DNA from 3 places in the Amycolatopsis sp. NPDC052450 genome. Region 2 is predicted to be linked to each of the others. Evidence: predicted binding sites of a transcription regulator. Region 2 holds the regulator's gene; each other region holds the start of a gene.

Region 1 (3,273 bases), on a different contig from region 2:
CCGACCGGGTCGGCTACCTGTCGTCGCTGGCCGTGGCCGAGCCGGCGCGTTCGAGCGGGGTGGGGACGGCGCTCGCCGCGCACGCGCACCAGATCTTCGACGAGTGCGGCACCGAAGCCGTGCTGCTGCACCACGCTCTGGCCAACCCGCGCTCGACGCCGTTCTGGTACGCGCAGGGCTACCGGCCGCTCTGGACGTACTGGCAGCGCCGACCGGCGGTGCCCTGATCCCGATAGGCTCGTTTTCGTGACGAAGGACGAGGACGCGGCCCCGGTGGCACCGACGGGTGTCGACACCGAAAAGCCGTCCGCGGCGAGGATCTACGACTGGTTCCTCGGCGGAACCCACAACTGGGCGGTCGATCGCGAGTTCGCCCGTGCGCTGGAAAAGCAGTGGCGGTGGGTCAAACCGGGTGCGCGGCACAACCGCGAGTTCATGAACCGGGTCGTGCGCGCCGCGCTGAACGCGGGGATCCGGCAGTTCATCGATCTGGGTTCCGGTGTCCCGACAGCCGGGAACGTGCACGAGATTCTCCAGGAGGAACTGGAGCCTGGTGACACGGCGAAGGTCGTGTACGTCGACTACGAGCCTGTCGCGGTGGCGCACGCGGAGCTGATCCTCGAACGACACGAGGCGACCGACTGGGCCGGGATCGTCCACGCGGACATGCGGCGGCCGAAGGACGTCCTGCGGCATCCGGAGACGTTGCGGCTGATCGATTTCGACCAGCCGGTGTGCCTGATGATGATGGCCGTCCTGCATTTCGCCGGACCGCACGACGATCCGCCGACGCTGGTCGCGACCTACCGGAACGCGCTGGCGCCGGGCAGCTGGCTGGGGCTGTCGCATATGAGCTTCGGCGGCCAGACCGGCGAGGACGCCGACGGGCTCCACTGGATGGTCGAGCAGTACCGGAAGACGAGCAACCCGGTGTGGATGCGGGACCGCGAAGAGATCGAGCCGCTCTTCGGGGACTGGCCACTGCTGGAACCCGGCGTCGTCCACCTGCCCGACTGGCGGCCGGTGCGGGAGCTGCGGCGGGACGAGGAAGGTGCCCGGCCGTTCGCCTGGTGCGGGGTCGCCGTCCACCCCTGACGTCCGACCTCTGGCCCGGACGCGTCGACTTTAGCCCCCTAAACGTCACGCGTTGGGCGCAAAGGTCGGAGGGGTGGGGTGATCGCTGACGGCGAACGCGGAAAGGAAACAAACGGGTCGATCGGAGAGTTGAGCTAGGCAGACTCAACTAACCGAGGAGTGCACAGATGACCGACAACCGCCTCCTGCCCGTCCTCCCGCTCGATGACGACGTCGTGCTGCCGGGCATGATCGTCCCGCTCGACCTCGCCGACACGGAGACGCGGGCCGCGGTGGAGTCCGCCCAGGCCCACACGCCTGCCCAGGCTTCCTTCCCGGGGATCCGGTCCAGCGCCGCCACCAAGGCCGAGGTGCTGATCGTCCCCCGCGTCCACGGCGAGTACGCCGAACTCGGCACCATCGCGACCGTCGAGCGCATCGGGCGCGTGCCCGGCGGCAAGACCGCGGTGCTGCTGCGCGGCACCCGCCGTGCCGTCGTCGGCCGCATCGCCGACGGCCCCGGCGCCGCCCGCTGGGTGCACGCCGAGGTCGCCACCGAGACCACCGACGACAACTCCGCGAAGCTCGCGTCCGAGTACAAGAGCGTCGTCCTCGCGATCCTCCAGCAGCGTGGCGGCTGGCAGATGATCGACGCCGTCCAGGAGGTCGAGGACCCGTCCGCGCTCGCCGACCTCGCGGGCAACTCGTCGTACCTGAACACCGAGCAGAAGCTCGAACTGCTCTCCGCGCTCGATGTTTCGACACGGCTCGAAAAGGCGCTCGAATGGAGCCGCGAGCAGCTGGCCGAACTCGAGGTCACCGACACCATCCGCAAGGACGTCCAGGAGGGCATGGAGAAGCAGCAGAAGGAGTTCCTGCTGCGCCGCCAGCTCGAAGCGATCCGCAAGGAGCTGGGCGAACTCGACGGCACGGCCAACGACGACGACTACCGCGCCCGCGTCGAGGCCGCCGAACTGCCGGACGCGGTCAAGAAGGCCGCACTGTCCGAAGTGGACAAACTGGAGCGGACCTCCGACCAGTCCCCCGAGGGCGGCTGGATCCGCACGTGGCTGGACACGGTCCTCGAACTGCCGTGGAACGAGCGCACCACCGACGTCCACGACATCGCCGCCGCGCGAGACATCCTCGACGCCGACCACGCCGGTCTCGACGACGTGAAGGAACGCATCATCGAGTACCTGGCCGTGCGCAAGCGTCGCGCGGAGTCGGGGCTCGGCCCGGTCGGCGGACGGCGTTCGGGTGCGGTGCTGGCGCTCGCCGGTCCTCCCGGGGTCGGCAAGACGTCGCTCGGCGAGTCCGTGGCGAAGGCGATGGGCCGCAAATTCGTTCGCGTGGCGCTCGGCGGTATCCGCGACGAGGCCGAGATCCGCGGTCACCGCCGCACCTACGTCGGCGCGCTGCCCGGCCGGATCGTCCGTGCCATCAAGGAAGCCGGTTCGATGAACCCGGTCGTGCTGCTCGACGAGATCGACAAGGTCGGCGCCGACTACCGCGGCGACCCGACGGCCGCGCTGCTGGAGGTGCTGGACCCGGAGCAGAACCACACGTTCCGCGACCACTACCTCGAGGTCGAACTGGACCTGTCCGACGTCGTGTTCCTCGCGACGGCGAACGCGCTCGAGACCATCCCCGGCCCGCTGCTGGACCGGATGGAGCTGGTCACCCTCGACGGCTACACCGAGGACGAGAAGGTCACCATCGCCCGCGAGCACCTGCTCCCCCGCGAGCTGGACCGCGCCGGTCTCGGCACGGACGACGTCACACTGACCGACGGCGCGTTCAGCCGCATCGCCGCCGAGTACACGCGGGAAGCCGGGGTGCGCAACGCGAACCGGACCATCGCGAAGGTGCTGCGGAAGGTGGCGACCAAGGTCGCCCTCGACGAGGTCGAGCTGCCGCTGACGATCGACGCCGACGGGCTCGAAACCTACCTCGGCCGTCCGCGGCACCTGCCGGAGTCTTCGCTGCCCGCGTCGACCCAGCGCACGTCGACCCCGGGTGTGGCGACCGGGCTGGCGGTGACCGGCGCCGGCGGTGACGTCCTCTACATCGAGGCGTCGCTGGCGGATCCGGAGTCCGGCTCGACCGGGCTGCAACTGACCGGCCAGCTGGGTGAGGTGATGAAGGAGTCGGTGCAGATCGCGTTGTCGTACCTGCGCTCGCACGGCGCCGAACTGG
Region 2 (3,273 bases):
TGCACGGGAATGGATCGGTAAGGACTTCTACCGTGAGCTGGGCGTCTCCTCCGACGCCACCGCGGACGAGATCAAGAGGGCCTATCGCAAGCTGGCCAAGGAGAACCACCCCGACGCCAACGCGGGCAACGCGGAGGCCGAGAAGAAGTTCAAGGCGGTCTCCGAGGCGTACGGAGTGCTGTCCGACACGGCCAAGCGCAAGGAGTACGACGAGGCTCGCCGCCTCTTCGGCTCCGGCGGTCCCGGTGGCTTCGGCTTCCCGGGCGGCGGCGGTGGCAGCGGCGGTTTCGACGTCGGCGACATCTTCGGCCAGGCCGGCCAGCAGCAGGGCGGTTTCGGCGGCCTCGGCGACATCCTCGGCGGTCTCTTCGGCCGCCGCGGTGGGGCGCCCGGTGCCACCGCGAACCGGCCGCAGCGCGGCTCGGACGTGGAGACCGACGTCCGGATCGACTTCACCGAGGCGGTCAAGGGCGCGACCCTGCCGCTGAGGCTGTCGAGTCCGGCGACGTGCTCCACCTGCGGCGGGAACGGCGCGAAGCCGGGGACTTCCCCGAGGACGTGTTCGACCTGCCAGGGCAGCGGGCTGGTCAGCCGGAGCCAGGGCGCGTTCGCGTTCTCCGAGCCGTGCCGCGACTGCCGCGGCCGCGGCACGATCATCGACGACCCCTGCCCGGAATGCGCGGGCGAGGGAATCAGCACCCGCACCCGCACGCTGACCGTGCGGATCCCGCCGGGCGTCGCCGACGACCAGCGGATCCGCCTGGCGGGCCAGGGCGAACCGGGCCGAGGCGGCGCGCAGCCGGGCGATCTGTACGTCCGCGTGCACGTCGCACCGCACGCGTTGTTCGGGCGCCAGGGCCTCGACCTGACGATCGCCGTGCCGGTGTCCTTCGCGGAACTGGCCCTCGGCGGCACGATCACCGTGCCGACGCTCGAGGGCAAGGTCTCGCTGAAGGTGCCGCAAGGTACGGCGAGCGGCCGGGTGCTTCGCGTGCGCGGCAAGGGAATCGCGAAGCGTGACGGCTCGCAGGGCGACCTGCTGGTCACCCTGCAGGCGGCCATCCCGGCCAAATTGGACGACAAGGCGCGTGAAGCGCTGGAGGCCTACGCCGAGGCCATGGCCGACCACGATCCACGACCGGAGATCACCGAACTTCTCGAAGGCAGGTGAGCGCGATGTTCGGCGGGTTGCCGCACGGGGCGGACGAGGACACGCCGGTGTTCGTCATTTCGGTGGCGGCGCAGCTGTCCGGCCTGCACGCGCAGACCCTGCGGTCCTACGACCGCCAGGGTCTCGTGTCGCCGGGCCGGACCTCCGGCGGTGGACGGCGTTACTCGATGCGGGACATCGCGTTGTTGCGCGAAGTGCAGCGACTGTCCCAAGAGGACGGTGTCAACCTCGCGGGCATCAAGCGGATCATCGAGCTGGAAAACCAGGTCGACGCCCTCCGTGCGCGCATCGCCGAACTGACCGAAGAGCTCACGGCGGCGTACCTCACCGCCGAACAGACGGCCGCGGCCGTGCACGCCTCCTACCGCAAGGACCTCGTCCCGCTGCGGCAGCAGACGGCCCTGGTCGTCTGGAAGCCCAAACGCCGCAATTAGTCACCTACTTGCCCGGAAATCCGGCGCAAGTAGGTGACTGATTGCGTTATTGGCCGGGGACCAGGGTCCGGATCTGCTGGACCTCGCCGGTGCGCGAGTCCATGATCCGCTGCGCCAGCGCCTTCGCCTGCGGGTTCTTGCCGTCCTTCAGCTCGGTCCTCGCCAGCGCGACCCCGTTGTGCTGGTGCGCGACGAAGATGTCGGCGAAGTCGAGGGTGAACTCCGAACCATCCTTTTTGGACAGTGCTTCGAGCAACCCCTTGTCCGTGAGCCCGTCGCCACCGTGATGGTGGTGCGCGTGCGGATCCGCCGAACCGGTCTCGGGTTTGCCCCAGCCCTTGAGCCAGTTCCGCATTTCGATGCTCTCGGTCTGCTGCGTCGCCTCGATGGCGGCCGCGAGATCCTTGAGCTCCTGCTTCTGCGCCTGCTTGGCCTTCACCAGCTTGACGATCTCCACGCCCTGGTTGTTGTGGGCGATCATCATCTGCAGGAACATCACGTCGGCGTCGTTGTACTCGGCGGACGCCGCGGCGGCGGACTGGGGGACCGGGGAGATCGGGCCGCCGGCGGTGGTCGGTGAGCCATCACCGGTCCCGCAGCCCGCGAGGGCCACGAGACCGGCGACGAGAACGAGGGCCAGCTTCACTGCCGGGTCCACAGTGCGGGGGTGTTCGGCGGTTCCCAGCCCTGGAGCGCGGTGTGCGCCAGCTGGCAGCGATAGGTCGCGCCGCCGTAGGTCGCCGTGCTGCCGACCGCGTAGGCCGTCCCGGCCGCCCAGGTGCCGCCGGCGGGCGGGTTGCTGGTGCTGGTCGGCGGGTTCGACGTCGTGGGCGGGTTGCCGGTGGTCGGCGGGTTGCTCGTGGTGGGCGGGTTGCCGCCGCCGATCTGCAGGTCGATGCAGCTGTAGAAGGCCATCGGCGTGTCCGCGATGTTCCAGATGGCGAGCACCTTCTGGCGGCCGCTGAAGCCGTTCAGGCTCACGGTGTGCGACGTCGGGTCCTTCGGCGCGGAGTTGTTCCCGCTGATGTCGGCGATCTTGGTGCCACCGATGTAGTACTCGTAGTTCGTGGTCCGGTGGTAGGCGGTGAACTTCCAGTTGAAGGTCACGCTGTTGCCGACCGAGGCGGCGGGCCACGGCTTCGATTCGTCGTTGAGTTCGGCGAATCCGGGAACGCCGCCGTTGCAGCTGCGGAGCCCCTTGGGGCCTTCGACGCTCTGGGGTTCGTAGACGATGGCACCGCAGCCGGAAACCTTGCCCTGGGCGCAGTTCGCCTGGCGGCTGGGCGGGGACAGCACGTAGCCGTGGGCACTGGCCGCCTGGGGGATGGCGACGATGGCGATCGGGGCGAGGATCGCACCGGCGGCGGCTGCCACGAGCTTGCGTTTGACGGTCATGCCGGCTCCTGGGGGATGGAACGACGGTGTTCCCGTGAGGGGGAGCAATGTGGTCTAGACCATAAATCCGCCGGTGACCGCGGTCAATGATTCACTGACCTACTGCTGCGTCGAGCCCAAGTGGAACAGCCGATCGGCCTAATACGAACGGAGTGCCGGCTCAGTCCAGGGTGAAGGGGTCGTACTTGATCCGGGCCAGGTCCGTGCCTGCGGCGAGCAGTTTCGCGATCGTCGCGCGGATCATCGAAGGCGACCCGGCGACGTAGATGTCGC
Region 3 (3,273 bases), on a different contig from region 2:
CGGCGTCGCCGATCGCACCGAACAGCACCTGCGGGTCGGCCAGGTAACCCCGGCGCTTGAGCAGACCGTGCAGTTTGCCGAGCTTGCCCTGCATGATCCGCGGCACCCGGCGCATCGAGCCGGTGACGTCGAACAGCACCGCGATCGGCGTCGAATCGGTGTGGTCGGCCGAATCCCGGCATTCCCGGACGGCGTTCAGCGGGTCGAGCGCGGGCGCGACCTTCCACTCTTTCGCGGGTTTGGAGCGGAGATCGGCGGTGTAGCCGAAATCGTCCTCGCCCTTGGCCGCGCGGAAGGTCCTCGCGGCGGCGTAGGCGTTGTCGTCCCAGTGTCCGTGTCCCATGGTCAGGCTCCTGTCTCGGGGATGGTGAAGGGTCGGAAGGTGCGGGGGCCGTACAGGTCGTCGAGCAGTTCGTCGTACTCGTCGAGCAGATCGGCGGCTTCGGGTCGTTGCGCCGGGACGTCCTGGGTGCACCACGTCGCGAATTCGCGTTGGCGGGTCTCGTTCGGTGCCAGTAGTTCCAGCATCATGTGGTGGAGCATGTGGACGTCCGTCGCCGCGGTCACCGGAAGTCCTTTGTGGACTTCCGGTGGGTACCGGACGGACTTGTCCGTCGCCAGCGGGAGCACACCGTCTTCGACGGCGAAGGACCAGCCGGCGAGGACGATCCCGTGCTGTCCCGGATGGACGAGCACGTTGTCCGCGGTGAGGTGGCCGTGGACGACACCCGCGCGGTGCGCGCCCGCCACGGCGCGCAGCAGGCGCCGGTGCATCCAGGCGTAGTCGCGGCCGTCGAGCCCGCCGGGGAAGGCTTTCCCGATGTCGGCGAGGGTGACGAAGCCGTCGACGAGCGGATCCAGGACGCTGAAGGCGCGGTCACCGCGCGCCACCGGACCCGAGGTGTCGAGCAGTCGCGGGTAGTAGGGGCGCAGCCATCGGTGCCGTTCGGTGAAGCCGTCGAGCGTGCGCAACGCCGCCCACTCGGCGTGGATCAGCGGGTTGAGCGCCGGGTCGCGGACGAGTTTGACCAGATGAGGGCCGGTGGTCCGGTAGGTCGTCGCGACACTGCCCACCGCGTGCGGCTCGGTGAGGGTGTACGCCGAGGTCGCGGTGGTGACCGTCTGGCGCCGGGCGCGTTTCCACTCGTCGTGGAGGTGGTTGAGGGTGGCGGCGGCCCGGTGGGTGCGGTCGTCTCCGGGGTTGCGGTCGGGGTGGAGCACGGCCGCCAGTTCGCGGTAGCGATGGCGGGCGAACAGAGCGGCCGCGTCGACCGTGTTCTCGATCATCGCTACGGCGTCTTCCCTGGTGAGCATAGTTTGAGTCTAGACGACTCTTACTTCGGTTCGCAAGGGGGTAGGTACAAATCCCGTGCCGTGCGGCGACTTCGGCCAATAAGCTGGGAGAGCCGAAAAGGGGGTGTTGGTGGTCGTCCGCGAACCGGATCGGAAAGACAGGCAGCGCGCGAACACGATGATCACCGCGTTCGTGAGCGGGATCGTCTGGGGAACCGTCGCGGCCTTCGCCGGGCGGTGGACCGTCGAAGGGCTGGCCGGCACCTACAACGTGCGCGCGGTGATCTCCGAGTGGAACTCCACGACCAGCGAAGGACAGCACGGCCCGCGTACCGGCTACGACGTCCTGGCGATCGCCGAAGACGGCCGCACGATCGAACTGCCGACACGGGACACGTTCGGCCTCGCTGATCCGGTGGTCGCCCGGCTTTCGTCGGTGACGGACCGGGTACTGTCCGTGCGAGGGGCCGCCGACGTCGTGGAAGCCCACCATCCGTGGGAGAAGATCACGGCGATGTCCCTCGGCTGGGCACTCCTGGTGCTCGCGGCCGTCGTGCTGGTCAAAGTGGCGAGACCGGGGATCGCGCGGAAGGTGCCGCCGTTCCTCGCCGGGCTGGCCTTCGCCGCGTTCGTCGTGCTGACGCCGGTCGGGTTCGGCGGGACGGCCTACGGCGAGGCGGCCGACCCGGTCCCGAATTTCTGGGAACTCCGGCGCGACCTATGGGGACCGCCGCCGGTGTTCGCCCGTGGACAGACCGCCGTCTCCGGAGAGGCGGCCGTGCGTGTGCTCGACAGCAGGCCCGGACCGCCCGAGGGAGCCGAGGCGTGGTTGAGCGGATTCCACGTTCTCACTCTGCGGATCGAGGCGTCCCGCCTCGGCGACACGCCGCTGGAGTTGTCGGCCGACGAACACGGTGCGCCGGAACGGGTCAAGGACTGCGCGGGCGCTCCCGGCGCTTTCGACGGCACCACGGGTCTCGTCTGTTTCGTGGTCCCGCCCGGATACCGGCCCGAGTACCTTCTCGTCGGCAAGCTCGAACGGGAAGTCCTGCTGAAGCTCCAATGATCGACGAGAGGGCGCCAGTGCCGGAAAACGCGCGGAAGCCCGGAGTTCTTTCCTCGGTGCTTTCGACCGTTCTCCCTTTTCTGCTGATCTTCCGGAGGCGGCCGGATCCTGGGTGAGGAGATTTCGGTGGGGGACAGGGTCTTCGTCGGTGACGGATTCGCCTACCGGACGCGATCGCCGTTGATCTGGAAGGTCTCGGCAGGCGGTGCGCTGGGTCTTTTTCTCGCCGGCATGGTGATCGTGGGCGTCGTCCTGTACCGGTTGGACGTCGGCAAGCGGCGTCGCGCGGGTTGGTCCGGTCGTGAGTGATAAGAGCGTTCTGTTGGGAGGTAACGCAAAGGTGTCGGGTCGCGGGGTTTCACTCGCGGCCGTGGGGCGACCGTGCCGCGAAAGCCACTTTCGCGACCCCAGGCGTCGCGAAAGTGGCTTTCGCGACGCATCTCGACCATGGGTCTCAGCAACAGTCCCGCCGTAGCGAAAACCCCTTCTCGCTACCGCTCCACCCGCCCGCCCCCGGGACGAACGGGCTCGCACCGCAGACCAAGGGTGTAGGCGTCCTTCGCCGCATCGGACACGCCGAAGGACGTCTACCGCAAGACCCCGATCATCTGGGGCGACTGAGGCTCAGGAGCGGGTCGCTTCGATCTGGCGCTCGTCCTCGGTCGAGCAACTCGTCACCGGATCGTTCGGTCCGCTCCCGCACGTCCAGGCACCGATCACCACGGGACCGGGCCCCTGCGGCGACGCGGCTTCGGCGGGGGTCAGCTTGGTGAAGTAGTCCGTGAGCACCTGAATCGCTTCGGCGCAGTCGGTCTTCCCGTGTGCGACCACCTTGTTCTTCGCGCCTTGGAGCCCGGCGACCTCGCCACAGGGCGTCCCGGCGGGCGCCGAGGTGGCGGCGGGGGAGGACGGCG

Evidence for each region. The regulator HspR, encoded in region 2, represses chaperone genes until heat shock. The targets are predictions, from matches to a motif close to ANNTTGAGTNNNNNNNACTCAANNT.
Region 1: lon (endopeptidase La) is a predicted target of HspR. The motif match lies at 1,222-1,246, and genes of this name have one in related genera.
Region 3: ACIHAO_RS25285 (adenylate cyclase) is a predicted target of HspR. The motif match lies at 1,315-1,339, and genes of this name have one in related genera.

Annotation. Positions count from the first base shown of each region.
Region 1 is NZ_JBIUAQ010000005.1:177,959-181,231, forward strand. It holds gene ACIHAO_RS11585 (GNAT family N-acetyltransferase) at 1-227, shown strand, start outside; gene ACIHAO_RS11590 (SAM-dependent methyltransferase) at 247-1,095, shown strand; gene lon (endopeptidase La) at 1,263-3,273, shown strand, end outside.
Region 2 is NZ_JBIUAQ010000001.1:235,184-238,456, reverse strand. It holds gene dnaJ (molecular chaperone DnaJ) at 1-1,171, shown strand, start outside; gene ACIHAO_RS01200 (heat shock protein transcriptional repressor HspR) at 1,177-1,605, shown strand; gene ACIHAO_RS01195 (DUF305 domain-containing protein) at 1,652-2,251, opposite strand; gene ACIHAO_RS01190 (lytic polysaccharide monooxygenase) at 2,248-3,000, opposite strand; gene ACIHAO_RS01185 (globin domain-containing protein) at 3,161-3,273, opposite strand, start outside.
Region 3 is NZ_JBIUAQ010000016.1:83,486-86,758, reverse strand. It holds gene ACIHAO_RS25290 (hypothetical protein) at 1-343, opposite strand, end outside; gene ACIHAO_RS25285 (adenylate cyclase) at 346-1,314, opposite strand; gene ACIHAO_RS25280 (hypothetical protein) at 1,424-2,359, shown strand; gene ACIHAO_RS25275 (hypothetical protein) at 2,486-2,668, shown strand; gene ACIHAO_RS25270 (hypothetical protein) at 2,984-3,273, opposite strand, start outside.